2 regions of the Streptomyces sp. NPDC048258 genome follow, and region 2 is predicted to be linked to the other one. Evidence: riboswitches for the same ligand, from Rfam matches in the RefSeq annotation. Region 2 holds a riboswitch; the other holds the start of a gene.

Region 1 (14,258 bases), on a different contig from region 2:
GGCGCTGAACACGAACGCTCCGCGGGTGGGCGGGGTCGGGGTCGGTGCGGTTGCCGCTGCCGCGTGCGGTGGCCGTGGCGGTGGGGCGGCACCTCCGACTGTGGTGCGGTTGTCCACGAGCTCCTGCCTTCCCCCGGGGGCGCCGGTTTTGTCTGCATAGCATCCGACTACTGGGAGGCGCGAGGAGTTCCCGGCACGCCGTTTCGCCTCCCGCGAGGGGGTACGGCTCCCGCCGCCGCACCCTCGCCGACCTGGCGGCCGGCACCGCTCCCGCTCCCGCGCCGGAGCCCGGGCGGTCCCGGCCCGGTGGGCCATGGCCTGCGGCGCCCGGGCCGCGGGCCGGCATAGCCCGGCGGGACCGGAAACCCAGCCCCGCGACCCCGTAGCCAGGCAGCACGGCCGACAGGCCGACAGGCCGAGCCGCGCCCGCCACCGCGCGCCGGCCCCCGGGCCCAGGGACGGGGGCGGGGGCGGGGGTGGTACGGGGGACGGAGGCGGTACGGCCGCAGGCCGACAAGCCGAGCCGCGCCCGCCACCGCGCGCCGTCTCCCGGACCAGGGGACGGAGACGGTACGGGGGGACGTGGGCGGTACGGCCGCAGGCTGGATGAGGCCGAGCCGCCGCAGGGCCCCGGATCCCCCGGCCACAGGCCGAGTCGTACCCGGTCCCAGCCACCCGGGGTCGAGCCGCGCTCGGTCCAGGCCCCCAGCCACCCCAGGGTCGAGCCACGCTCGGTGCAGGCCCCGCAGGCCCCGCAGGCCCCCGGACCCCCGGACCCCCGGGCCCCCAGGCCCCCAGGCCCCCCAGCCGCCCCTCGACCGAGCCGCACTCCGCCCGCTCAACGGCAGGCGAGGCCCACCAGCCATCCCGCTACAGCTGCTTGCGCAGCTTCGGCGACTTCGGCGGTTTGACCTTGATCTCCACGCCGCCCCAGAAGGCGAAGCCCGTCACGGTCACGCGGGGGGCGCCCGGCTCCGTCGGGCCGCTGCCGAGGCGCTGGTCGAAGGCGCCCATGACGCCGATGCCCCGTACGTCGACCTCCACGCCCGGCGGCACGGTGATCTGGATGCCGCCCATGATCGCGACGCAGTTGATCACCACCTCGCGCTGCGCGAAGTTCGCCTCGCGCAGGTCCAGCTCCCCGCCGCCCCAGAACGCCACCGCGTCGAAGCGGGCGGGCACCGTCCACGAGCCCTTGCGCTGGAAACCCGACATGACCGCCACCGCCGTCGCTGACGTCGCCGACCCGCCGATCCGCCCCGGCCAGGACGAACCGGACGGCACGGGCGCCGGCAGCGGCGCCGCGCCCCCCGCCACGGGCAGGTCCCGCGTCAGCGGCTCCAGTTCCGCGTACGTCCGGGACTTGTACGCAGCCTCCAGCCGCTCCTCGAATTCCTCCATGTCGAGCCGGCCCTCGGCGACGGCGTCCCGCAGACGCTCCACCACCCGGTCCCGGTCGGCATCCGACGCCCTCAACTCCGGCAACGGCTTCTCCGGCCGCTCGTCACTCATGCGGACCAGACTATGCAGGGAACACGGGGAGTTGTACGGCTTGAACCCCTGTCCGACTCCGGGTTGCCCCTGATTTATCCCGCCCCCTGAACCGCCCCGAGCCCGCCCTCACCCCCGCCCCGCGTACATCCGCGCGATCACGTCCTCGATGTCCGGTTCCCGCACCGACAGGTCCACCAGCGGGTACCGCGCCGCCACCTCCGCCACCAGCGGCGCCGCCGAAGCCCCCGCCGGGAACGCCAGCCACTGCCGCGGCCCCTCCACCCTCACCACCCGCGCGCCCGCCAGCTCGATCGGCGCGAGCTCCCGCTCCAGGTCGACCACCAGGGTCCGCTCGCTCTCGCCCACCGACCCGGCCGCATGCAGACCGCCGAGCGACCCGTCGTACATCAGCCGCCCGTGGTCGATCACCATCACCCGCTCGCACAGCTGCTCGATGTCCTGGAGGTCGTGCGTGGTCAACAGCACCGTCGTGCCGAGCTCCGCGTTCAGCTGCCGCAGGAAGCCCCGTACCTTCGCCTTGCTCACCACGTCCAGCCCGATCGTCGGCTCGTCCAGGTACAGCACGTCCGGATCGTGCAGCAGCGCCGCCGCGATGTCCCCGCGCATCCGCTGCCCCAGCGACAGCTGCCGCACCGGTACGTCGAGCAGCTCGGCCAGGTCCAGCCGGTCCACGCAGCGCTCCATGTTCTCCTCGAACCGCGCCCGCGGGATCCGGTACATCCGCCGCATCAGCCCGTACGAGTCCTTCAGCGGCAGGTCCCACCACAGCGTGGTGCGCTGCCCGAACACCACCCCGATCCGGTGCGCGAGCCGCATCCGCTCCCGCGCCGGGTCGATGCCCGCGACCCGCAGCCGGCCGCCGCTCGGCGTCAGGATCCCGGTCAGCATCTTGATCGTGGTCGACTTCCCGGCGCCGTTGGGCCCGATGTAGCCGACCACCTCGCCCCGCGCCACCTCGAAGCTGATCCCGTCCACCGCCCTGACCTGGCGTTTCTCCCGGCGCATCAGCCCCACCCGGCGCCGTACGTCGAAGACCTTCTCGACCCCGTCCAGCGAGATCAGCGCATCCACCACGGCCACGGCTAGCTCCCCGTGCTTCGGTACGAACGGACTCCCGCGCGCCACGCCAGCGACGCGGGCAGGAACACGGCGAAGGCCACCAGCGGGCTCAGGTACGCCGCCCACCCCGGCAGCCCCAGCGGATCGGGCCGCCCCAACACGTGCAGCGCGGGCAGCCAGTTGACGAAGGCCAGCGGGACGACGAAGGTCACCCCGCGCAGCAGGTCCTTCGCGAAGACCGTCGGCGGGTACTGCAGCATCGTGCAGCCGCCGTACGTGAAGGAGTTCTGCACCTCCGCCGCGTCCCCGGCGATGAACTGGAACGCCGCCCCGGCCACCATCACCGCCCCGAAGATCGCCGCGCCGGCCAGCACCATCACGGGCACCAGCAGCACCTTGCCGGGAGTCCACTCCACCTGCGGACCCAACGCCCAGACCGCCCAGGCCAGCACCCCAGTCCCCTGCCCGACGCGCCCCAGCCGGCGCAGCGCGAACCGGTCCGCCGCGACCTGCGCCAGCACCGGAACGGGGCGCACCAGCATGGTGTCGAGCGAGCCGTCGCGGATCCGGACCCCGATCCGGTCGGTGTTGCCCAGCAGCAGGTCCGCCAGGCCCAGGGAGGCCGAGCAGGACCCGTAGAGCAGGGCGATCTCGGGCAGCGTGAAGCCGCCGAGGACATCCACGTGCGAGAACATGATGGAGATCGCGACGAAGTCGAGGAGAGTGATCGCCGCGTTGCCGACGAGCGACAGGACGAAGGACGTCCGGTACGTCATCGTCGCGCGGATCCACATCGCCACGATCAGCCCGTAGCCGCGCAGCCCCTCGCGCACCCGGCCGCGCCGGGCCACCACCACGGCCGCGAACTCCCGCTCCAGCACCGCCTCAGCCACCCTGGACCACCACCTTCCGCGTCGCGGCCGACTGCAACAGCCGCCCCGCGCCCAGCAGTACGCACGCCCACCCGGCCTGGAACCCCAACGCCCCCGCCGCGCTCCCGGACCCCGCGTGCCTGCCCAGCAGCACGTCCATCGGGACCTGGAGCATCGCCGCCCACGGCAGCGCCTGCACGAACTCGCCGAAACCGCCCGGGAAAACGGTCAGCGGCAGCAGCATCCCGGAGAAGAAGATCGTGACGACGGTCGCCATCATGTTGATCCCGGACCCGTCCATCAGCCAGAACGCCGCCAGCCCCAGCAGGTAGCGCACCGCGAAACTCACCGTCAGCGCGAGCAGGACGGAGACCAGGAACAGCAGCCAGCGCAGCGGATCTGCGGGCAGCGCCAGCCGGAACGCCAGCGCCCCGACCGCCAGCGGGACCACCCCCCGCCCCACCAACTGGAAGGCGGCCCGCCCCAGGTCGGCCGCGAGCCACCACATCTGCAGGTCCGCCGGCCGGTACAGGTCGACGGCGATGTCCCCCGTACGGACACGCTCCTGGAGCTCTTCCTGGAAACCGCCCCCGATCAGCGCCCCGGCGGCGAGCAGCGACTGGCTCACCCATACGAAAGTCAGGGCCTGCGCCTGGTCGTAGCCGCCGAGTCCGGGCCGCTCGTCCCACAGCGCGATGTACGTGTACGCGACGATGAAACCGAACACGGTGTTGGTGAACACACCGGCCGCCGTCGCCGTCCCGTAGGTGGCGTAGCGCCGGAACCCGCCTGCCGCGACAGCCAGATAGAGCCGCACTCTCCGACGCGCCGTCCCGAGCGCCGTCCCACGCGCTGCCCCGCGCGCTCTCTCACCCGCACTCTCACGCACTCTCTGACGCACCGTATCCCTCCGTTTCCCACGTCGTTCCTACGTCGGCCAAAGCGCGCGAGCTTAGTGCGGAGGGGCGAGCCACGCGACCGATTTACCCCCGTCCGGCGCGTAATCACCGGTCATCGGGTAGACACCATGAGGTACAGAAGTGGATATTTCGCACGGCGTCGAGGAGTCCTGGAGATGAGCGACCAGTCACGACCCCCGGGCTGGACCCCTCGCGACCCGGACACACCGCCCGAGGGACCCCCGACACAGCCGCAGAAGCCCGGCACGGCACCGCAGCCCGGCACGGCACCGCAGCCCGGCACGAAGGCCCGCCGGAAACGGACCGGCTGGCGCCGCGCCCTCCCCACCTGGCGCATGGTGCTGGGCGGCGTCCTGCTCCTCGCCCTGCTGCTCGGCGGTGCCCTCGTCGCCGGCTACCTGTTGGTGGACATCCCGCCGGCCAACTCCGCCGCGACCGCGCAGTCCAACGTCTACCTCTACTCCGACGGGTCCCAGCTCGCCCGCGACGGCGAGGTCAACCGCGTCAACGTCCCGCTCTCCCAGATCCCCCGGACCGTCCAGGAGGCCGTACTGGCCGCCGAGGACCGGGACTTCTACTCCGAACGGGCGGTGGACCCCAAGGCGATGGTCCGCGCCGCCTGGAACACCGCGACCGGCAAGGGCACCCAGTCCGGTTCGACCATCACGCAGCAGTACGTCAAGAACTACTACCTGGGCCAGGAACAGACGATCAACCGGAAGGTCAAGGAGTTCTTCATCGCGATCAAACTCGGTCGCGAGAAGTCGAAGAACTACATCCTGGAGGGGTATCTGAACACCAGTTACTTCGGCCGCAATGCCTACGGCATCCAGGCCGCCGCCCAGGCCTACTACGGCAAGGACGTCGCCAACCTCACCACCGCCGAGGGCGCGTACCTCGCCACCCTCCTCAACTCTCCCAGCGCCTTCGACGTCGTCTCGCACCCCCAGAGCCGCCCCCGCGCCCTCGCCCGCTGGAACTACGTACTCGACGGCATGGTCAAGAAGAACTGGCTGCCCGCCGCCGAACGCGCGACGACACAGTTCCCCGAGCCGGGCAAGGTCCGCGCCGCCGCCGGACTGTCCGGGCAGCGCGGGTACCTGGTGGAGGCCATCAAGGACTACATCGTCGACCGCAAGATCCTCGACGACAAAACCCTCGCCGAAGGCGGCTACCGCATCACCACCACCATCGACAGACGCCGCCAGAACGCCTTCGTCGAAGCCGTCGACGAGCAGATGGTCGCCAAACTCGACCCGGAGAAGCGCAAGGCGGACCGGGTGGTGCGGGCCGGCGGGGTCTCCATCGACCCGGCCACCGGCAAGGTCGTCGCCATGTACGGCGGCATCGACTACACCAAGCAGTACGTGAACAACGCGACCCGGCACGACTACCAGGTCGCCTCCACCTTCAAGCCGTTCGTCTTCGCGGCCGCCGTGGAGAACGACACCCGCACCCAGGACGGCCGCCGGATCACGCCGAACACCATCTACAACGGCGACAACAAGCGCCCGGTCGTCGGCGGCCGGATCCGCTTCGCCCCCGAGAACGAGGGCCAGGTCTCGTACGGGAACATCACCGTCAACACCGCCACCGACCTCTCCGTCAACGCCGTCTACGCGCAGATGGCGGTCGACGTCGGCACCGCGAAGGTCAAGGACACGGCCATCGCCCTCGGCATCCCCGAGGACACCCCGAACTTCCCGCCCGTCCCCGCCATGGCGCTCGGCACCCTGCAGGCCAGCGTCCTGGACATGACCCAGGCGTACGCGACCCTCGCGGACCACGGCCGCCGCACCCCGTACACCTTCCTGGAGAAGATCACCAAGGGCGACGACACGATCGGCCTGCCCGAGCGCACGCCCACCCAGGCCGTCAGCCGCGAGGCCGCCGACACCACCACGTCCATGCTGGTCAGCGTCGTCGACAACGGCACCGGCACGGCGGCGCTCGCCGCCGGCCACCCGGCCGCGGGCAAGACCGGGACCGGCGAACTGGACCGCTCGGCCTGGTTCGCCGCGTACACCCCGGACCTGGTCACGGTGGTCTCGATGATGGGTCAGGACCCGGACACCGGCGCCCTGGAGTCGCTGTACAACGCCCTCGGGGAGCCCCGTATCGGCGGTGGCGGCTACCCGGCCCGGATCTGGGCCGCGTACACGAAGACGGCACTGGAGGGCAGCGACCCCGTCGACTTCGACCTGGAACTCCAGCCGGGCGCGGGGGAGCCGCCGCCCCTGCCGCCCGCCCAGACGGATCGGCCCGAGGAGACGCCGGGCGACGGCACACCGCCCCCTTGGGTACGACCGACCCGGCCGGTCCGGCCCACTCCGCCGACGGGCGGGCAGGACAACGGGGGCCGGGACAACGGGGGCCGGGACAACGGCGGGCAGAACCAGGGAGGCCAGACCCAGGGAGGTCAGGACAACGGCGGGCAGGACAACGGCGGCCGGACGCAGGGCGGGCAGACCCAGGGCGGGCAGACCAACGGCGGCACCACCCAGGGCGAGCAGGGAGGCACCACCACGGGAACGACGGGCACGACGGGTGCGACGGGCGGGCGGGGCACGGACGGCGGCGGCGCGACCGAAGGCGCGCGCCCGCCATCGGCGTTCCTGGAATGACCCGGGCCGGGGACCCGGCGACCCGGGGACCCGGAGACCCGCGGACCCGGAGACCCGCGGTCAGTGACCGGAGGTCGCCTTCAGCCCCACCACGGCGACCAGCAGCAGGGAGATGAAGAAGATCCGGGCGGCGGTGACGGGCTCACCCAGCACCGCCATACCGAGCACGGCCGCCCCGGCGGCGCCGATGCCCACCCACACCCCGTACGCCGTACCGATGGGCAGGGACTTGGCGGCGTAGGAGAGCAGCACCATGCTGGCGACGATCCCGGCGCCCGTGAACACACTGGGCCACAGCCGGGTGAAGCCCTCGGTGAACTTCATGCCGATCGACCAGCCGACTTCGAGCAGACCGGCGACAAGCAGCAGAACCCAGGCCATGACGGCACCTCCGAGACATCGAGCGATACGGGGTGCGTCGTCTTGTCGTACCCGGTACGGCGCGTCTCGTCGGGTTCCCCTCAACCGTAGCAAAGGAAGGCGAAAGGGGCCGGTGACCTCGGCCACCAGCCCCTTTCACGTGCTACAGGTCAGTTTCGAAGGGTCAGAGGTACAGGCCGGTGGAGTCCTTCGCCCCCTCCAGCCGCTCGGCGGCCACGGCGTGCAGGTCCCGCTCGCGCATGAGCACGTACGTCGCACCCCGCACCTCCACCTCGGCCCGGTCCTCCGGGTCGTACAGCACCCGGTCGCCGGGCTCGACGCTCCGTACGTTCTGCCCGACCGCGACCACTTCCGCCCAGGCCAGCCGCTTGCCCACCGCGGCCGTCGCCGGGATGAGGATGCCGCCGCCGGAGCGGCGCTCGCCCTCCGGCAGGTCGGACTTCACGAGCACGCGGTCGTGAAGCATGCGGATGGGCAGCTTGTCGTGGGTGGTGTTCTCGCTCACCCTCCGAACCTACCCGCCCGCGTCCGCGCCGCGCTCCGCAGGGTCATCAGCGCTTGCGCCGCACCGAGAGCGCCAGTACCCCCACCACACCCGCCGCGACCAGCGCGACGGGCACGATCCGCTCGATGCGCGGGGCCCCGTCCTCGTGGCGCAGGGCGCCCTTCACGTCCGTCACGAGGCGGTTCACCGCGACGAACGCCCGCCCGAGGGTGTGGTCGACCGTCGAGGCGACCCTGGCCTTCGCGTCCCCGATGATCGTCTTCGGGTGCACGCGCACGGCGATCTCGTCGAGCGTCTCGGCGAGCTGCTCGCGGCGGCGGACGATGTCCGCCTCGATCTGTGCGGGGGTCCTGGCTTCCGGCACCGCGCTGCCTCCGTCGTCGTTTCGTCTGTGGGGGCGTAGTCCGCCATGAACAGTCTGTCAGCAGCTTAGTCTCGTGCCATACCGATCCCCTCTTGAGGAGACTGCCGACATGAGCGAGCGACTTCAGCCGGGCGACACCGCCCCCGCCTTCACCCTGCCCGACGCGGACGGCAACGAGGTCTCGCTGGCCGGCCACAAGGGCCGCAAGGTGATCGTCTACTTCTACCCGACCGCGATGACGCCGGGCTGCACCAAGCAGGCCTGCGATTTCACGGACAACCTGGACGTACTGGCGACGGCCGGCTACGACGTCATCGGCGTCTCCCCGGACAAGCCGGAGAAGCTCGCGAAGTTCCGCGACAAGGAGCACCTGAAGGTCACCCTGGTCAGCGACCCGGAGAAGGAGACCCTGACCGCGTACGGCGCGTACGGCGAGAAGAAGCTCTACGGCAAGACGGTGACGGGGGTCATCCGCTCGACGGTGGTCGTGGACGAGGAGGGCAAGGTCGAGCACGCCTTCTACAACGTCAAGGCCACGGGCCACGTAGCCAAGATCATCAAAGACCTGGGCATCTGACCCGACCCTTTCCGAACGGAGCGGCCCGCACCCAACCGGTGCGGGCCGCTCCGTTTATCGGACGAAATCGACCGTAACCGTCCGACTATCGGCCCGTTACTCCGTACGAGGCCCGCACGCGCGGCCGGGAAATGGAGAAACGGAGCATGGCCGATCCGTATGACCGCGGAACACTGACCACTGCGGTCGCCGAATCAAGGGGTTGGGCCGACCTGATGCGGCGACTCGGCCTCAGAGAGAGCGGTGGGCAACGCCGCGTACTGCAGGAGAAGGTTGCCCATCACGGAATCGACAGCAGTCACTTCGCGAAGCGCAGTCCGTGGCGCAAGTACCCGGACGAGGCCATAGCTGCCGCAGCGGCTTCATCAACCACATTGCGCGAGGTGGCCGTCAAGCTCGGCGCCCCTCCAGCCACCGGCACCCTGTCGCACATCGGCCGCCGGATAGCGGCGGCCGGCATCGACATCAGCCACTTCCCCGGCATGGAGCGGGGGCGCGTCGACCTACCGTTCACCACCGAGGAACTCGCCATTGCGGCGGCCTCCGCCACAAGCATCCGCAGCGCGGCTCGGGCTCTGGGCGTGCCGGACGACAGTCGGTCCCGCGCCGCGCTCGGGAGGATGTTGAAGGAGCACGGCATCGACACCACGCACTTCCGGAACTTCCGGTTGATCATCCCCGAGGAAGCCCTGCGCACGGCCGTCCCGGCGGCGTCGAGCTACGCAGACCTCATGCGCGCCCTCGACCTCGCCGTCAATGACGTGAATCACCGCCGCGTCCGGCGTCGGGTCGCTCAACTCGGACTCGATGTCAGCCATTTCCAGCGCCGCGCGTGGGCGACCACTCGGGCGGCGTCGACCAGGAGCGTCGCGGCGGACACGCTCGTCAGGCTTCCCGAGGGATCACCCCGTACCAACCGCTCCCGCCTTCACCGGGCACTACGGGAGATCGGCATCCCGTACATCTGCGGAGCCTGCGGGAATCCGGGAGAATGGCTGGGACAGCCGATCACGCTCCAGATCGACCACATCAGTGGCGACTGGCTCGACAATCGCCGCGAGAACCTCCGCTACCTGTGCCCCAACTGTCACTCCCTGACGGACACGTGGTGCCGCAATCGCCGCCCCAAACCTGCCGCCCTCCGTGACTCCCCCGTAGACTGGTAGCAGCCCAGTCAGGCTCAATGTCCGAATTGGGCTTTATGTCGCGGTTGTGGTGGAATAGGCAGTCACGCTTGGTTTAGATCCAAGTGGGGTAAAACCCGTGGGGGTTCGAGTCCCCCCAACCGCACGTCAACGCCGAGTGCCCCGTACGCAGCAATCGCGTACGGGGCACTCGGCGTACCAGCGTCAGCCCAGGAGTTCCCTGACCACCGGGACCAGGGCGCGGAAGGCCTGGCCTCGGTGGGAGATGGCGTTCTTTTCCGCCGGGGTGAGTTCCGCGCAGGTGCGGGACTCGCCCAGTGGCTGGAGGATCGGGTCGTAGCCGAAGCCGCCCGTGCCCGACGGGGTGTGGCGGAGGGTGCCCAGGAGGCGGCCCTCGACGACGCGTTCGGTGCCGTCCGGGAGGGCCAGGGCCGCCGCGCAGAAGAAGTGGGCGCCGCGGTGCTCGTCGTCGATGTCGCCGAGCTGCGCCAGCAGGAGGCGGAGGTTGGCCTCGTCGTCGCCGTGGGCGCCGGCCCAGCGGGCCGAGAAGATGCCGGGGGCGCCGTTCAGGACGTCCACGCACAGGCCGGAGTCGTCGGCGACCGCCGGGAGGCCGGTGGCCCGGGCCAGGGCGTGGGCCTTGAGGAGGGCGTTCTCGGCGAAGGTGACGCCGGTTTCCTTGACGTCCGGGATCTCGGGGTACGCGTCCGCGCCGACCAGCTCGTGCGGCAGGCCGGCGTCGGACAGGATGGCGTGGAGTTCGGCGATCTTGCCCGCGTTGCGGGTCGCGAGGATGAGGCGGCTGGGCGTGGAGGTCATGGCCCCCATTATTTCCCGGCCGCCGGCCGCGTCAGCCCGGGGTGCAGACCTTGGAGATCTCGCTCGCCGCGTCCGCGACCGGCTGGATGTCCGGGGTGGCGTCGCCGTTCTGGATGGCGGTGCGGACGTTCTTGACCGCCGTGTTCATCGAGTCGATGGCCTTGCCCAGGTCGGCGTTGTCCGTCTGGTCGCCGATCTTCTTGAGGTTCGTCTCGATCTGGTCGAGCGCGTTCTGGGCGTCCTGGGGGCTGTTGCCCGCCTGGGAGACCGCCTGCTGGAGGTCGTTCGCGCCGTCGGTGATGGCCACGGCCGTGTTCGCGCAGTCCATGGCGGTGGAGATCGCGTCGCAGGCCGTGAGGGCGGGGAGGGTCAGAGCGGCCGCCACGACTATGGCGGCGATGCGGTGCTTCGGCTTCGTCGTCTTCATCTTCGGGTCCCCCAGGGAATCGGATACGTGGACGGGCGCACGGCTTTGACACCGTGCGCCCGTACCAGGACGGACGCGAATCCGCGCGCCGCGGTTGCCGCTTACAGTTCCAGCGCGCCCAGCTGGATGGCTTCCAGGTCCGCGCAGCCGCCGGCGGCGAGGTCCAGGAGGGCGTTGAGTTCCTTGCGGTCGAAGGGCTCGCCCTCGGCGGTGCCCTGGACCTCGACGAAGCGGCCGTCGCCGGTGCAGACCACGTTCATGTCCGTCTCGGCGCGCACGTCCTCCTCGTAGCAGAGGTCGAGGAGCGGGACGCCGTCGACGATGCCGACGCTGACGGCGGCGACGGTGCCGGTGAGCGGCTTGCGGCCGGCCTTGATGAGCTTCTTCTGCTGGCCCCAGGCGACGGCGTCGGCGAGGGCGACGTAGGCGCCGGTGATCGCGGCGGTGCGGGTGCCGCCGTCGGCCTGGAGGACGTCGCAGTCCAGGACGATGGTGTTCTCGCCGAGGGCCTTGTAGTCGATGACGGCGCGCAGCGAGCGTCCGATGAGGCGGGAGATCTCGTGGGTGCGGCCGCCGATCTTGCCGCGTACGGACTCGCGGTCGCCGCGGGTGTTGGTGGAGCGGGGCAGCATCGAGTACTCGGAGGTGACCCAGCCTTCGCCGCTGCCCTTGCGCCAGCGCGGGACGCCTTCGGTGAAGGAGGCGGTGCAGAAGACCTTGGTGTCTCCGAAGGAGATGAGGACGGAGCCCTCGGCGTGCTTGCTCCATCCGCGTTCGATGGTGACCGGGCGGAGCTGTTCGGGCGTACGGCCGTCGATGCGAGACATGGCTCCGAGCCTAGTCCCTGCGGGGGAACGCGAAGACCCCGTCCAGGTGTATCCGGAACGGGGTCTTACGGGGTCTTGCGGAGTCTTGCGGGGTCTTACGGGGTCTTGGCGTACGACGGGCGAGCCTGGAGGGGCTCAGCTCACATCATGTCTTCGATCTCGCCGGCGATCGGGTCGGCGTCGGTGCCGATGACGACCTGGATCGCGGTGCCCATCTTGACGACGCCGTGGGCGCCGGCGGCCTTCAGGGCGGCCTCGTCGACGAGGTCCGGGTTGTGGACCTCGGTGCGCAGGCGGGTGATGCAGCCTTCGACCTCGTCGATGTTGTCGATACCGCCGAGCCCGGCGACGATCTTCTCAGCCTTGGTGGCCATGTGTTTCTCCCTGAGTGTTACGAAGAACGAGTCTCGGCGGCCAGGTATCCGGATACCCACCTGTGTGATCCGCTTTGTCACGGTAACCCACGGTTGGCCCATCTATGCGAGCACGTGACTGCCGTCTACCGAATGATGACGATCAGCAGCAGCCTGCCCACAACTGGTCTACACCAGTGTGCCGCACGCGCCGCAACTGCCAAAAACGGGCCGGTCAGGGAGGACGCCGATGAGCGCGAGCAGCGCGAGCAGCGCCGCAGCAGTGCCCCAGCAGAAGTGGTGGAACGGCATGTTCCAGGGGCTGCAGAAGATGGGGCGGAGCCTTCAGCTGCCGATCGCCGTACTGCCCGCGGCGGGCATCCTGAACCGCCTGGGCCAGCCCGACGTCTTCGGTGTGGACGGCCTCGGCTGGACGGACGTCGCCCGGGTCATGAACGCCGCGGGCGGCGCCCTGCTCAATGCCGACCTCGGCCTGCCGCTCCTCTTCTGCGTCGGTGTCGCGATCGGCATGGCCAAGAAGGCCGACGGTTCGACGGCACTGGCGGCGGTGGTCGGCTTCCTCGTCTACCGCAGCGTCCTGCGTGCGTTCCCCACGGCCTGCCCCGCGGGGACCAGGGACGTCGGGGGCGGCTGCCTGGGGGAGGACTTCACCCTCGCCGAGTACACCTTCCAGAACCCGGGGGTGTTCGGCGGCATCATCATGGGCCTGCTGGCCGCCTGGTTCTGGCAGCGCTTCCACCGGGTGAAGCTGGTCGACTGGCTCGGTTTCTTCAACGGCCGCCGGCTCGTCCCGATCATCATGACCTTCGTCGCGATCGGCTTCGCCGTCATCTGCCTGTGGATCTGGCCGCCGATCGGTGACGGGCTGGAGAGCTTCTCCGACTGGCTGGTGGGCCTGGGCTCCTGGGGCGCCGGGATCTTCGGCGTCGCGAACCGCGCGCTGCTGGTGATCGGCCTGCACCAGTTCCTGAACGTGCCGGTGTGGTTCCAGTTCGGCAGTTTCACCAAGCCGGACGGCCAGGTGGTCCACGGCGACATCACCATGTTCCTCAGCGGGGACCCGGAGGCCGGGCAGTTCCTCACCGGCTTCTTCCCGATCATGATGTTCGCTCTCCCGGCGGCGGGGCTGGCGATCACCCATTGCGCGAAGCCGCGGCGGCGCAAGGAGGTCGGCGGCCTGATGCTGTCGGTCGCCCTGACCTCGTTCGTCACCGGCATCACGGAGCCGCTGGAGTACTCGTTCCTCTTCGTGGCGCCCCTGCTGTACGTGATCCACGCGTTGCTGACGGGCGTCTCGATGGCAGTGACGTGGGCGCTGGGCGTCCACGACGGCTTCAGCTTCTCGGCCGGTCTGATCGACTACGTCATCAACTGGACCCTGGCGACCAAGCCGTGGCTGATCATTCCGATCGGCCTGTGTTTCGCGGTGGTCTATTACGCTGTCTTCCGCTTCGCGATCACCAAGTTCGACCTGGCCACCCCGGGCCGGGAGTCGGACGAGGAGATCGAGGAGATGCAGAAGGAGAACGTCAAGGCGTAGGCACCGTCCGGCGGCCCACCGGACCTTCGGCCCGCCTCGCATGGCCCTCGGATCCTCGGATCCGGGGGCTTCGGCCATGTCCGGACCTCCTGTGGTGTAGACCACAGGAAATCGAAGGTTCCTTATCTAACCCTCACCGTGTTACAACTGGTCTACACCATCAAATGGTGTAGACCACGTGGGCCTGTCTGCGCTCGCGTTCCCCCCTTTTACGAGACGTCGCCGTCCCCCGGCTCACCCCTTGGCGGCGCCTTGCCCACTGGAGGAAGTTGTGACCACGGCTGCCGCCCCCGCGGCGGAAAAGAAGAA
Region 2 (14,258 bases):
TCCGCGGGAAGCACCGCGAGCTGCTTCGGAACGACCAACGGTGAGTCACAGGTGCTGGAGGGACTGACCCGGCAATGGGTCGACGACGGCCTTGACGCGCTCGACCCGGTGCTCGCCGGTCAGGCCGACGCCGGCCGGATCGCCGCCGCCGTCAGCGCCGAACTCGACCTGAGCGGCGAGTCCATCACCCTCGGCACCGCCTGCGCCGCCGGCAACTACGCCATCGGCTACGGCTTCGACCTGGTCCGTACGGGAGAGGCGGACGCCGCACTGTGCGGCGGAGCCGACGCCTCCAACCGGGCCACCCACGCCGGCTTCCACCGCCTCGGGGCCCTCGCCGCCGACGTCCCCCGCCCCTTCGACGAACACCGCGACGGCATCGTCACCGCGGAGGGCAGTGCGGCGCTGCTCCTGGAACCCCTCGACACGGCGCTGGCACGCGGGGCCCGGATCTACGCCGAGGTCCTCGGGTACGGCATGACCTGCGACGCCCGCCACATGACCAACCCGGACGCCGCGTCGATCGCCGAGTGCATCCGGCGCGCCCACCACCACGCCGGCATCAAGCCCGGCGACGTGGACTACATCTGCGCACACGGAACCGGCACCAGGGCGAACGACTCCACGGAGACGGCCGCCGTGCGCGAGGTGTTCACCGACGGCCCCCCGCCGATCAGCTCGATCAAGTCCATGCTCGGGCACACGATGGGAGCGGCGGCCGGCTTCGGGGCCCTGGTGTGCTGCGCCGCCCTGTCCGAAGGCTTCCTCCCGCCGAGCGCCACGCTCCGCCAGGTGGATCCGGCGCTGGGACCGGGACTCGACTGCGTCCAGGGACGGGCCCGGGCCGCCCGGCCGCGCATCGTACAGAACCACGGCTTCGCCTTCGGCGGGAACAACGCCGTCACGATCTTCGGAGAGTTCACCGTATGAGCATCGTGGACGACCAGCAGCGTCCGGCCGTCACATCGCGGACGGTGGTCCCCTTGGCACTGGACACCGCCGGCGTGGTCAGCGCCGCCGGCGTGGGACTGCGACCCCTCGCCGACGCCCTGCGGCGGGGCGCGGCGGGCGGCGGACAGCCGCCCGCCGCCCACGAGGCGGAGAGCTACCCGCCCCTCACCCTGCGCCCGGCGGACTTCCCGGCCGCCGACCTCCTCGGCGTCAAGGGACTGAACCGGCTGACGCGGGCCGAACAACTGGGCATGGCTGCCTGCACCCTGGCGCTCGAACCGGTCGCCGACCGCTCCGGGACCGGCGTGGTCCTCGGCAGCGCCGTCGGCAGCAGCGGCGGTGCCGGCCGCTTCACCCGGGACACCTTCGTCCAGGAACGCCCCGACATGGTGAACCCGTCGGCCTTCCCGGGCACCCTGATGAACGCGGCGGCAGGCCGCACGGCCATCCGCCACGGGCTCACCGACGCGAACGCCACCGTCTCCGGCGGACCCCTGGCCTCGCTGCACGCACTGCGTTTCGCCCGGAACACCCTGGTGGCCGGCCACGCACGCCGGATGCTGACCGGAGGCGTGGAGGAGCTGTCGCCCCAGAGCGCCTGGGCCTGGCACCGGGCCGGATCGCTCGCACCGGGCACCGCACTCGGCGAAGGCGCCGCGGTGTTCGCCCTGCGGACGGTCCCGGACGGCGCCACCGGCGAGAGCCCCCTCGCCCTCGTCATGGCCGTCGAGACCGGGTTCGCCGCGGGCGGGCCCCTCGCCGTCGCCCGCCGCCTCACCACCTGCGTACGGGACGCCCTCGCCCGCAGCGGTGTCGGCGCCGCCGACGTCGCCGTGGTCGCACCCGGTGCCGCCGGCCGGCGAGGCTGGGCGGCCGTGGAGGAACGCGCCCTGCGCGCGGCGCTCGACGCCCCCGACGGCCGGCACCTGCTGCGCGTGCAGGAGGTGCTCGGCGAGACCCACGGAGCGGGCGTCGCCCTCCAGGTCGCCGCCGTCGTCGCCCGCTGGCACGACCCCCACCTCGACACCCGCGGCGAGCGGGCCGCCCTCGTCACCTCCGTCGGCCCGGACGGCTCGGTCGGCTGCGCCGTCCTGCTGCACCCGCACGCGGGCGCCTGAACCTCCCCGCCCCCGCCCCCGCCCGACCGATCCCACCGATCCCACCGATCCCACCGATCCACCGATCCACCGATCCACCACCACGTAAGGACATCCCCTCCCCATGCGTTACCGCTATCTCGGCCGAACCGGCCTCCAGGTCTCCGAGCTGTCCTTCGGGGCGGCCACGCTCGGCACCCCCGGCGCGTTCGGCGGGCTGCCCGGTGCGAACTGGTCCCAGTTCGGCGTCAACGCGGGCGACGACGCCGTCCGCCTCGTCCACGCCTGCCACGACGCGGGCGTCAACTTCTTCGACACCGCCGACGTCTACCGGGACGGCGAGTGCGAGGAACTGCTCGGCCTGGCACTGAAGGACCGCCGGGACAAGGCCGTCATCGCCACCAAGGCCCGCTTCCGCACCGACCCCGACGACGTCAACGCGGCCGGCTCCTCCCGGCACCACCTGGTGCGCGCCGTCGAGGCCAGTCTCCGCCGCCTCGGCACCGACTACATCGACGTGCTCTACCTCCACGGCACCGACCCGCGGACCTCCCTGGAGGAGACCCTCGGGGCCCTAGACGACCTGGTGCGCGCCGGAAAGCTGCGCTACATCGGCTGCTCGAACTTCCCCGGCTGGCAGCTGATGAAGGCACTCGACATCTCCGACCACCGCAACCTCGCCCGCTTCGCCGCCTACCAGGGCTACTACAACCTGGGAGCCCGCGAACTGGAGCACGAGATCGTGCCCGCCGCCGCCGACCGGGGCGTGGGCATCACCGTCTGGAGCCCGCTGGCGGGCGGCTTCTTCAGCGGGAAGTACCGGCGCGGGCAGGACGTCTCCGCGGACTTCCGCCTGGCACACGAGGGCCCCGCCTCCATCGCCCCGCTCACCGATCGCGAGCAGGCCTACGACGTGGTGGAGGTGCTCGACGGCATCGCCCGCGAGCGCGACGTCTCGATCGCCCAGGTCGCCCTCAACTGGGTGCTGAGCAAGCCCGCCGTGACGTCCGTGGTCTTCGGCGCCAGCCGCCCCGGCCAGCTCCAGGACAACCTCGGCACCGTCGAGTGGGAGCTCACCACCGAGGAGCGGCAGCGCCTGGACGCGGCGAGCGACCGGCCCGCGCCCTACCCGTACTGGCACATGCGCGCGATCGCCGGCGACCGGAACCTGCCCGGAGACATCCAGCCCTGACCGCGGCCGCGTCCACCCCCACAGTTCAGCCGAAGCCCAACCCAGGAGCACAGCCGTGCCCATTGCCGTCATCGCCCTGTCCCTCAGCGGTTTCGCCATCGGAGTCGCCGAGTTCATCATCGCGGGGATCCTCCCCGACATCGGAGCCGACCTCTCCGTCTCCATCCCCACCGCGGGACTCCTGGTGTCCGGGTACGCGCTAGGCGTCGTCATCGGCGCCCCCGGCCTCACCGTTCTGTGCGCCCGCACCGAACGCAGGAGCCTGCTGATCCGGCTCATGCTGCTCTTCCTCGCCGGAACGGTCCTGTCCGCCCTCGCCCCCACCTACGGGCTGCTCATGGCGGGCCGGGTGCTCTCCGCCCTCGCCCACGGCGCGTTCTTCGGCGTCGCGATGGTGGTCGCCTCCGATCTCGTCCCCGAAGACCGCAAGGGCCGCGCCGTGTCGATGGTCGCCGCGGGTCTCACCCTCTCCACGATCCTCGGCGTCCCGGCGGGCACGTTCATCGGCCAGCACTTCGGCTGGCGCTGGGCATTCTGGATGGTCGCCCTCTTCGCCGCGGTGGGCCTGGCGGGCATCGCCTCGCTCGTGCCCCGGACCCCGGCGCCCGAGGGCACCGGGCTGCGCTCCGAACTGAAGGTGCTGCGCCGTCCGCAAGTACTGCTGGTCCTGCTCACCACCGTGCTCGGCTTCGGCGGCGTCATGACCTCGTACACCTACATCGCGGAAATGGTCACCCACGTCACCGGCTTCACCGACGACGCCGTCACCCTGATCATGGTGCTCTTCGGCGTCGGCATGTTCGTCGGCAACCTGGTCAGCGGCCGGTTCGCGGACCGCGCCCCCAAGAGCACCATGTGCGGTGCGCTGGCGCTGCTCACACTCGTCCTCGGGGCGTTCACCTTCACGGTGCACGACAAGGCGGCCACCTGCGTGACCGTCTTCCTCTTCGGCGCGGCCACCTTCGCCACCATCTCCCCGCTCCAGATGCGGATCATGGCCAAGGCCGACGGCGCCCCCACGCTCGCCTCGGCGTCGAACATCGCCGCCTTCAACCTCGCCAACGCCGCCGGCCCGCTCCTCGGCGGCAGGATCATCGACGCCGGCCTCGGCTACCCCGCCCTCAACTGGGCCGGGGCCCTCGTCACCCTCGCCGGACTTCTCCTCGCCGGCCTCGGCGTGGCAGCGGAGCGCAAGGAGCGCGCCGCCACGCCCGCCGTCACCTCACCGAGCGGCAGCGCCGCCGCGCACTGAACGCCATCGATACGAAAGGAAGCCACCGTGGAAGCCCCCGTCCTCGACGCGCCCCGCAGCCCCACCGCCCCCGCCTACGACCGGACCGTGTCCCGCTCGCTCGTCCACCGCTGGGCCCTGTCCGAGGTGTTCCTCACCGATTCCGTCGCCACCGGCGAGGGCACCTTCACCGCCGCCGCGCAACTGCCCCTCTCTCACGCGTACTTCCGCGACCACATACCGGGGCGGAGCTTCCACGACCCGCTGCTCGTGCTGGAGAGCTGCCGCCAGGCGGTCACCTACGGCGCGCACCTCTACGAGGCGGTGCCCCGCGACACCACGTTCATGGTCACGTCCTGGACGCTCGACATCACCGAGCCGGAGGCGCTCCGATGCGGCGAACGGCCCGGGGAACTGCGCATGGACGCAGAGGTCACCCAACGCGCCCGGCGCGGCGGACGGCTGCGCCGGCTGGCCTTCGCCATGGACCTCACGCTCGACGGCCGCACCCTGGGCCGGCTCACCATGGACACCAACTGCACCCCCACCGACCAGTACCACGCACTGCGCCGCATGCAGCGCGGCACCACCGTCCCCACGGCGTTCACCCTGCCCGCCGAGCCCGCCGGAGCACCGGTCGACCCGGCCCGGGTGCGCCGGCTCGACCCGGTGAACACCGTGCTCGACGCCGTACGCCTGGGCCCGGCCACCCTCACCGCCCGTCTCAGCCCCCGTACGTACCTCAACCGCAGCATGTACGACCACCCCTACGACCACGTCCCGGCCATGGTCTTCAGCGAGGCGGCCCGCCAGTGCGCCCTGCTGCTGTGCCCGGAGGGCACCGCCACGCCGGAGACCGACGCCGCACGCGTGCTGCGGCTGCACGGTCGCTTCCTGAAGTTCGCCGAACTGGACGACCAGGTGCACCTGACCGCCGCACGCGAGGAAGACGGCAGCCAGGAAGCCTTCCGCATGAGCGCCGTCCAGCAGGACGAGACGGTGGCCGAGGTACACGTGGCGCTGGGCTGACCCTCCGCCTGCCCGCCAGACCGTCCCCTCCACCTCCACCTTCCCCTTTCCCCTTTCCCCTCTCCCTTCTCCCTTCTCGCCTCCGGAGTTCTCCGTGACCACGGCACTGCCGACGACCACGCACGCCGTCGCGTTCTTCGACGTCGACGAGACGCTCACCACCGTCAAGACCATGTTCGACTTCTACGACTTCTTCCTGAAAGCCGTCGGGCACACTCCGCAGGAACAGCAACGGCTCCGCCAGGACGCCCGCGACCTGCTGCGCCCCGGCACGCCCCGGGAACAGGGCAACCGGCTCTTCTACCGGCGATTCGCCGGCTACCGGGCCGAGGAGACGGAAGCCGCCGGCCGGGCGTGGTTCGCACAGCACCTGCGGCAGGGCGGCTTCTTCCACCAGGACGTCCTCGAAGAGCTCACGGCCCACCAGGAGCGGGGGCTGGCCACCGTCCTCGTCTCCGGTTCCTTCGCCGCCGCTCTGGATCCGGTGGCCGCCCACGTCGGTGCCGACGTCGTGCTGTGCACGCGCCCGGAGATCCAGGACGGGGTGTACACCGGGGAGGTGCTGACGACGATGATCGGCGACGCCAAGGCTCGGGCCGCCCGAGAGCTCCTGTCCGAGCGCGGCATCGCCCCTGAACAGTGCCACGCCTACGGCGACCACGTCTCCGACCTGGGGCTTCTCCGCCTCGTCGGCCACCCGGTCGTCGTCGGCGACCACCCGGACTTGCTGGCGGAGGCCGGCCGGCACGGCTGGCACCACCTGCCGGGCGTCCCGGCCTGACCCACGGGCGGCGCCAGGTCACGTCACGGAAACCCGTGTCGTGACCGCCTCCCCGGACCCACCGGACGGGTGGCGAACCGGGAGACCGCCATCCGCTACGCGGACTCCACCCGCCGGACGATCAGCGTCGTCCTGCCGGAAGGGACGTCTTTCGTCAACTGGCGCGAGAAGCGAAGGCTTCGGTCCTCCGAAGACGCAGGCGCGCTTGTCCGCTGATCTCCGCCGCCGCGACGCTCGCAGCCAAAGGCATGCCCCCCTTCGCGGAGGCGGGCCGAACGGGCGGCGCGCGCCGTCGTTTCCGGGGCGCTGCGGAACACGTGCCGCGGCTGCGCGTGCGGGGCCATGCACGGTTCGAAGAAAAACTTCGGCCGGAGGTGAATCCTTTCCGGACCTCCCCGCCTCTTGTCTGTGTACCGGCCGAACGGGCCGGCAGAACCGGGAGGAAACACCAATGATGGTCACTGGCCTCGTAGTGATCGGAGCCCTGCTCGTGGGCGCGTGCAGCTGGCACCTGATGCGGCGCTACAAGAGCCGAAGCTGAGCAGCGGCCACGCGCGGGGAGCCTTCCGGATATGAGTAGCAGATGAACCAACGCTTTGCCTGGCCGGACGAGCGGCTGATCAGGGCCGCTCAGGACGGCGACGTCACTTCACTCACCACCGTCGTCATGGAATCGCAGCCCCATGTGCGCAAGTTCGCCATATCGCTGTGCGCCTCGCCGCAGGACGCGGAGGACGCGGCGCAGGAGGCGCTGATCATCCTCTACCGGAAGATCGGCACCTTGCGGGCCGCCGGCGCGCTGGCCTCATGGATGTTCCGGATCGTGCGCAACGAATGCCTCCGGCAGGTACGGCTGTTCGTCTCGCGGGGCGACGAGAAGTCGGCCGAACCGGAGGCGTCTGCGGAACCGTCCGCCGAGGACGCGGTGCTGCACAGGCTGGAAGCGGAGCGGGTCGCCGCTGCGGTCAGCGCCCTTCCCCGTGACCTGCGGCAGGTCCTGATCATGCGGGACGTACAGGGCCTGCCCGGCAAGACCGTCGCCCATGCGCTCGGTCTGAGCAACGCCGCGATGAAATCGCGGCTGCACAGAGCACGCGCAGCACTGCGCCACTCGCTGGCGGCGACCGACCGAGCACCCGATCAAACCATCGACCAACCAGCCGGAGGAGACTCACGACCGTGAACACCGTGAACACCGTGAACACCGTGAAGCCCGAGCAGGGCGCGAAGGCCCGGGCCACCGCACAGTCCGCGGCGCCCGAGATGAACTTCGCCAGCAAGTCCGTCCCGCGCCACCTGGCGCGCGGCGCCATCGGCTTCGGGCTGATCATCGGCTCGATCGCCCTGGTGCCCGTCGCCGGCCCGGCCACCCTGCTGGCGGCCCCGTTGGCCCTGATCGCCTTCCGCGGCTGCCCCACCTGCTGGATGGTCGGCCTGGCGCAGACCGTCTCCCGCGGCCGTCTGGAGCGCCAGTGTGCGGACGGCGTCTGCACCCTCACCAAGGCGCACCCGTCGGCGAAGGCCACGGACGAGCCGACCGTGGACATCAACGTCCCGGCCGCTTCCCGGTGACCCGGCCGGGCGACGGATAGCGGGCGGCCTCAAGGCCACCCGTTTGCCATCCGCCCTTGAAGAGCGGCTGTTGATGGTGTGTGCGAAACCGTTCGTGGAACGGTCACGGTGACCGTTCCACGAACGGAAGTCATGGAGTGGGTGAGGCACCTGACTGAGCAAGAGGTGACAGCCACCGTCGTGACCTCGGCCGGCGGCTCATCGGCCCTTCTCGGTGATCATGTCGATCAGGCCGTGGGCTGTGTTGTCGCCCGAGAAGATCTCGGAGAGCTCGGCGCCTTCAAAAGTGGCGTCCTCGGTGCTGCGGAGGAACATGGCCTGCTCGTACTCGGTGAACGCGGCCTCGACGTCGTCGGGGTGCGCGGCGAGGGCCTTGCCGAGTTCGGCGCCGTCGAGCATGGCCAGGTTGGCGCCTTCGCCGTTCGGGGCCGCGAGGTGGGCGGCGTCGCCGAGCAAGGTCACCCCCGGCACCCGGTCCCACCGGTGCCCGGTCGGCAGAGCGTAGTGGGGACGCAGGACCGGCGCGGTGTCGCCGTCCGTGATCAGGGCGGTGAGTTCCGGTGCCCAGCCCTCGAACTCCCGCGCTATCCGCGCGGTGGCCGCAGCGGCGTCGGTGAAGTCGATGGCGGCGAACCAGTCCTGCGGCCTGGCCAGCGCCACGTAGGTGTGCAGGGTGTCGCCGCTTTCCCGGTGGGCGAAGATCTCCCTGCCCGGCGCGGGCGCGATCAGCATCCCGCCGCCGACCGCCTTCGCGGCGGCTGCATGCCGGGTGTCGGCGTCGAACAGGTACGTCTCGACGAACGACGTGCCGGCGTACACGGGTGTGGCGGTGGAGAGCAGCGGCCGGACCCGTGACCACGCGCCGTCCGCGCCGACCAGCAGGCTCGTGACGACGGTGCTGCCGTCGGCGAACGTCACCTCGTGGCGGCCCTCGCCGAGGGCGCGGACGCTGCTGGCCTTGTGCCCCCACCGGACGGTGCCGGCCGGGAGTGAGTCGAGCAGGATCTGCCGCAGTTCACCGCGCTGCACCTCGGGGCGTCCGCCCGTGCCGTCGTCGGCTTTGTCGAGCAGGACGGTCCCGTCCCGGTCGAGGACCCGCATCGCCTGGCGGCCCTCCAGGACGATGGCGTGGAACTCGTCCATCAGGCCGGTCGCCTCGAGGGCGAGCTGCCCGTTGTAGTCGTGGATGTCGAGCATCCCGCCCTGCGTGCGCGCCGACGGGGAGGACTCCGCCTCGTAGACCGTGACCGGGATTCCGTGGACGTGAAGGACGCGGGCCAGCGTGAGTCCGCCGAGTCCTGCGCCGATGATCGTGACGGGCGTGTGCATGGTGGCTCCTTCGGGATCGGGCCGGCCGGTGAGCTCCGGCCGGCCGTCTCCGAAAAGGTGCCAGGCCCCGCCGACGAGCCGCCGACATCGGACCGACAGCCCCCGACAGCCCCCGACAGATGACCGACACCGCGGCTCCGCCGCCCGGCCACCCCGGGTCATAGCGCCGATCAGCCAGGAGGCACCGGCCCCACCGCTCCGGGGGCCGGCCGGTTCAGGAGGTGACGTCGTTGATGATGTTTGCGATCACCCAGATCACCCATGCCACGGGCAGCAGCACGGCCAGGCTCGTCGCACGGCGCAGCACTGGTGCCCCGGTCTGCGGCCGCGCATGGCCCCCGGACGGCTCGGGCAGCCGGTTCACCTTCGCCAGCGCCAGCCGGTTGGCGATGAGCGTGCCCGGTGTGAACAGCACCAGCGACAGCGGCGACCACCATCCCTGCCACAGCGTCCGCGCGGTGAGCTCACGGAAGTACGTCGTCCCGCACCCGCGGCAGAAGGGGCCCTCCACCTTGTGGAATCGCATCAGCACCAGCACGCCCTGGTGGAGGCGGAAGGTCACCGGGGCCGCCGGGAACGCCCCGCAGTGGCGACACATCAGCGCCGCTGCCGGGGCCGAGGCGGGACCCGCTCCCGGATACGCCGGGCCGGGACCGGACACGGGCCACCCCGTGGGCGGTTGGGGACCGAAGCCGGGTGGGGTCTGGCCCGTGGCCGGATCGGCCGGCCACGGCCCGCCTGGCTGAGCGGACGAGGAACTGACAGTCATCAGGGAAATTCCTTGCACATGAGAGAAGGCAGCGCGCTGAGCACGCCGCCACAAAGGTCACAGCAGAACAGACACGCTTCACCCGATCATGGTTCCTCACTCCTTGCGATTATCGGATGATCCATACCTGCCGATGGTGGCGGCTGCCGTCGCGTACGGCGGCATGCCGTTGACACCTGCCGAACGGCGTGCGAGAAAGGCTGCAGGGCGCGTTCGGTCACTGTCTCCTCGTCTGAGGTGCGGTTCTTCTTGTGACCGGGCTGCCAGTACGTGCCCGTGCCGACGCCGGGGCCGCGTGAAAATTCACTGTCGCCACACGCGAGACTGTCGAACAGTGGGCACACCACCGCATACGTGAACGGACAACTCTCCTTTGACCACGATTCCCGGATCCCGTGTCCCGGGGCGGACCTGGACGATCCGTCTGACCGGCCACGGCGACCACACCGTCTCCGTCACCTGCAGCACCGAGGCATGCCGCATGCCGCCCCGGTCCAAGGACACGGCGGCCATGCGACGGTTCGCCGCCGAGCACGCCCGCGCGCACGCCCGCCTCGCCACCGTCCGCCCCAACGCGGCGTGCGCCTGCCAGGCCGCCGAATGCGGATTCCACGAGGACACCAGAGCCTCCTGCACCGGTGCCCCGCTGCTCCTCCTCATCCACAACCCGGCCGTCGGCCAGGTCTGGACCCTCGCCGAGATCTGCCAGGCCTGCGCACCCCTGATCTCCCACACCGCCGTCCTCGGCCGCGCCCAGCGGCCGACGGCTTCTCGTCCCGCCGCGGCATCGGCCCCCGCTTCGCCAGCAGTCCCCGCCGCACCCGCCCCGGCACGCGCGGCTGTGGCCGGCGGCTTTTCGTCCCCCGAGGCCGCTCCCGAAGCTGTCTCCCGCCGCCGCCCGCACCGCGGCGGCCCCCGACGCACCCGCTGACGGCCGTCACAAGACGCCTCGTACGGGCCTGCGGGGCTGGTGTCCCCGGCTCCCGACCAGCGCGCGAGCTGGAGAACGGCCGCTTGTACGTGGGCTTTCAGGTGGAAGGCTGACCCGTTCGTCTCCTGCCCGCACGCCGCGCATCCCCTGACCGAGTCCCCCACCGCAGGGAGGTCACAGCCGCCAGTACGTACCCGCACGGGAGTCGACGTGCACCACGTGCCGGCCGACGCGCACCACGTGGTGGTCCGGACCGGACCAGGAGCCGGTGGCACCGTCGGCGCCGGACAGCGGGGTCCAGATCTCCAGGAAGGTGCTGCCGTCCGGGTTGGTGCCCCGCTCGACGAGGTTCGCGCCCTGCCACCGGAAGGTGCCGGCGTCTTCGCCGGGCTCGCCCGTGAGGTGGTGGAAGTGCACCTGGGAGCCGTCGAAGGCGGTCGTGCCGGCGAAGCCCCGGCTGTCGGCGTAGTACGGTCCGGCCTGCAGCCACACCCCTTCGCGATCCTCGAGAAGGGGTCCGCCGTTGCGGCTGATGCCGCGCCGCAGCCAGGCGCCGGGCTCGGGCACCGGGACCCCGGGGCCGCCCGGGACGCGGCCCGCCGGTTCGGGCTCAGGCCTCGTCATCGGTAGCGGGGTCGTCCACGGCGTCCACGACATCCACGTTGTCCACGTCGTCCACGTCGTCCACGGCCACGAGCGTCAGCGGTACGTTGCCGCGTACTGCCTGCGAGTACGGGCAGACCGCGTCCGCCCGGTGCAGCAGGGGCTGGAGGTCCGCCGCCCGCCACCCCGGCAGGCTGACGGTGAGGGCCACCGCGAGGCCGTAGCCCGCGGGCGTGTCCGTGGTGCCGAGCTGCACTTCGCAGGCCACGCGCGCGGCGGAGGCATCCGCCCCGAACTCGGCGGCGACCTCCGCGAGCGCGGAGGTGAAGCAGGCGGCGAAACCGGCCGCGAACAGCTGCTCGGGGTTGGTGGTGCCGGGCACCTTCTTGCGCGGCGGGGCGAGGCGGACGTCCAGGCGCCCGTCGTCCGTGTGGACGGATCCGGTACGTCCCCCGGCGGCATGCGCGGTCGTCCGGTACAGGCTGCGGGTGAGTGGCACGGTCATGGCGTTCGGCCCATCTTGCTCGACGAGGACGCTGCCCGGGTGCGGACAGCGGACGGCGCTGCTCGTGCAGCACCTCGCGCGTCGTCGTGCGTGACCGGGTACGGCGCATCTCGTCCGGGGCCTTGGATCCGGCCGCCGGACAATCTAGCAACGGAGGCAGCCGGCCGGGGCTTCGCCCGCGGTGAAGTTCCTCACCCGCTGCCGGCCCCGTCGCGATCCGGGGACGCGGGCCGGTGCCGGCTGCGGTACGCCCCGGGAGGCATGCCCTCCCACCGGGTGAAGGCACGGACCACGGCCGTCGCACCGCTCAGGCCGACGAGGGGGGCGATCCGGTCCAGCGGCAGGGCCGTGGTCTCCAGCAGCTGCCTGGCCCGGCCGTGGCGGGCGGCGTCGAGGAGCGCGCGCCACGAGGTGCCCTCCGCGTGCAGGGCCCTGCGCAGGCTCCGGACGCTCAGATTGAGTTCCTTGGCGGGGCCCTCGGGTCCAGCGTCCTCGAGCGCGGCGTGCTCCAGCCACTGCCGCACGCGCTCGGCCGCGGTCGCGGCAGTGGACAGCCGGTCCAGGAGCCGGTCGGCGTAGGCCCGGTGGAGGGCGTTGAGCGCCGGGTCGTACAGGGGGCGGCGCCTGTCGAGGTCCTCGTTGGCGACCGTGATCGCGTTCTCCGGGGCGTCGAAGGTGACGGGGCAGCCCAGGACGCGGGCGTATGGCTCGGCCGTGCCCGCACGGGGGTGGGCGAACGACACGGCCCGTGGCGCCCAGTCGTCGCCGGCGATCCAGCGGGCGGCCCGCACCATGCTGCTGACGACCGCCTCCACCTGCTGGGGGTGCATGGCCGCCGGGCGCCGTAGCGGCGAACGCAAGGGTGCCCCCGGCGCGTGCGACCCAGGGGCACCCTTGCGGGGATCCGCCATCAGCGCGCTGACCGGATCCAGCGCCGCCCGCCCTCGCCGAGTCCGCACATCCGGACGCGGGATGGCTGCCTGGCGGTCATCGTCATCCGCGAAGGCGCGGTGTGCGCAGTGCGCGTGTGACGGTTCCGGTGCCGGCTGCCAGGGTTGCGGAGGCGAGGACGGCGAGGACGGGGTTCACGTAGGCGGGGACCAGGTCGTCGTCGGTGTTGCAGGTGTTCGACAGCGGGAGCAGCGTCTCGACGTGTTCGTCGGGGTCGAAGCGGGTGTGCAGGGTGAGTTCGCACATTTCGCGGATGTCCAGGACCAGGAGGTGGGTCAGGCCCACCAGGTAGTGGACGCCGGTCAGGACGGCCAGCAGCATGGTCCAGAGTGCCCACCGGTCGCCGCGGGCCGCGCGCCTGACGGCCGCAACGCAGCACCAGAGGGCGGCCACGAATGCGCCCACCTGCAGGAATTCAGTCAGCATGGCGCCACGGTATGCGGACTGCGCGAGCACTATTCGGGCATACCGTCAGTTTATGTCCAGCAGTCAGGCATTGGTGACCGAACCAGCACATGTGCGCTGTTGGATCATGACCTCGTAAGGCGTGTTCATGTCACGCACGCGCACCACCAAGGTGAAAATCCAGGGATCCGCAGGGGACACGACCGGCGCCCAGGACATGCTCGCCGCCACGCTCAAGCGCCTGGAGCAGGTCCAGGACGGCCGGCGGGCCACGGCCACGGCCGCCGATACCGCAGCGAAGGCCGACAAGCGCCGAGTTGGAGCACCACGCCCCGCCCGGTGCCGTGAACTGGCCGGCTGGTCTTGATTACCCGTTTGGACCCCGCTGGGCGGCAGTGATCCTCTGCGCCGCCGGGGCCGCGGCTGACAGGGAGCTGGTCTCGGCCTCGACAACCCGGCCGTCGGCACTGTCCGCGCAGGTGCCGGTCGGGGTTCAGCGCAGCGGCGGGTGCGCGGCGAGCCAGTGGCGCGCGATCTGTTCGCGTGTGGCGACCCACGCCCCGCCGCGCTGCGCGGCGTGTCTCAAGAAGCCGTCGAGCGCGCGGATGCGGCCTGGCCGGCCGATGATCCGGCAGTGCATGCCGACGCTCATCATGCGCGGGCGCTCAGCGCCCTCGGCGTGGAGCGCGTCGAACGTGTCGACGAGGTACGAAAGCATGTCGTCAGCGGTCGTAAAGCCGTGGACGATCAGGAACTTGAAGTCGTTCGCATCGAGGCTGTACGGCACCACGAGGTGCGAGCGGCCGCCCTCCTGGACGTAGAACGGCAGGTCGTCCGAGTAGTCGTCGGAGTCGTAGAGGAAACCGCCCTCCTCGACGACGAGGCGCCGAGTGTTCGGGCTCGTCCGGCCGG

What was found. A riboswitch is a leader RNA that binds a small molecule or an ion and turns the genes downstream of it on or off. The one in region 2 is predicted to bind guanidine.
Region 1: another riboswitch for guanidine. It lies ahead of ACGFYQ_RS26265 (DMT family transporter); the one in region 2 lies ahead of ACGFYQ_RS30855 (Ohr family peroxiredoxin).

What each region holds. Positions count from the first base shown of each region.
Region 1 covers NZ_JBICZH010000012.1:135,752-150,009, forward strand. The annotation lists gene ACGFYQ_RS26235 (DUF445 domain-containing protein) at 1-12, opposite strand, end outside; gene ACGFYQ_RS26240 (DUF1707 domain-containing protein) at 871-1,512, opposite strand; gene ACGFYQ_RS26245 (ATP-binding cassette domain-containing protein) at 1,621-2,595, opposite strand; gene ACGFYQ_RS26250 (ABC transporter permease) at 2,598-3,368, opposite strand; gene ACGFYQ_RS26255 (ABC transporter permease) at 3,460-4,263, opposite strand; gene ACGFYQ_RS26260 (transglycosylase domain-containing protein) at 4,522-6,990, shown strand; gene ACGFYQ_RS26265 (DMT family transporter) at 7,051-7,371, opposite strand; guanidine-III (ykkC-III) riboswitch at 7,403-7,472, opposite strand; gene ACGFYQ_RS26270 (co-chaperone GroES) at 7,535-7,876, opposite strand; gene ACGFYQ_RS26275 (DUF3618 domain-containing protein) at 7,923-8,240, opposite strand; gene bcp (thioredoxin-dependent thiol peroxidase) at 8,350-8,817, shown strand; gene ACGFYQ_RS26285 (HNH endonuclease signature motif containing protein) at 8,964-9,983, shown strand; tRNA gene ACGFYQ_RS26290 (tRNA-Leu) at 10,024-10,107, shown strand; gene rdgB (RdgB/HAM1 family non-canonical purine NTP pyrophosphatase) at 10,167-10,781, opposite strand; gene ACGFYQ_RS26300 (hypothetical protein) at 10,813-11,208, opposite strand; gene rph (ribonuclease PH) at 11,310-12,035, opposite strand; gene ACGFYQ_RS26310 (PTS glucose/sucrose transporter subunit IIB) at 12,176-12,511, opposite strand; gene ACGFYQ_RS26315 (PTS transporter subunit EIIC) at 12,639-13,949, shown strand.
Region 2 covers NZ_JBICZH010000017.1:30,019-44,276, reverse strand. The annotation lists gene ACGFYQ_RS30915 (beta-ketoacyl-[acyl-carrier-protein] synthase family protein) at 1-930, shown strand, start outside; gene ACGFYQ_RS30910 (beta-ketoacyl synthase N-terminal-like domain-containing protein) at 927-2,069, shown strand; gene ACGFYQ_RS30905 (aldo/keto reductase) at 2,173-3,240, shown strand; gene ACGFYQ_RS30900 (MFS transporter) at 3,296-4,492, shown strand; gene ACGFYQ_RS30895 (AfsA-related hotdog domain-containing protein) at 4,520-5,500, shown strand; gene ACGFYQ_RS30890 (HAD family hydrolase) at 5,595-6,281, shown strand; gene ACGFYQ_RS30885 (RNA polymerase sigma factor) at 6,865-7,464, shown strand; gene ACGFYQ_RS30880 (hypothetical protein) at 7,461-7,853, shown strand; gene ACGFYQ_RS30875 (FAD-dependent oxidoreductase) at 8,052-9,182, opposite strand; gene ACGFYQ_RS30870 (hypothetical protein) at 9,397-9,744, opposite strand; gene ACGFYQ_RS30865 (hypothetical protein) at 10,325-10,882, shown strand; gene ACGFYQ_RS30860 (hypothetical protein) at 11,057-11,506, opposite strand; gene ACGFYQ_RS30855 (Ohr family peroxiredoxin) at 11,493-11,990, opposite strand; guanidine-III (ykkC-III) riboswitch at 12,066-12,127, opposite strand; gene ACGFYQ_RS30850 (AraC family transcriptional regulator ligand-binding domain-containing protein) at 12,182-12,820, opposite strand; gene ACGFYQ_RS30845 (hypothetical protein) at 12,984-13,367, opposite strand; gene ACGFYQ_RS30840 (hypothetical protein) at 13,495-13,713, shown strand; gene puuE (allantoinase PuuE) at 13,840-14,258, opposite strand, start outside.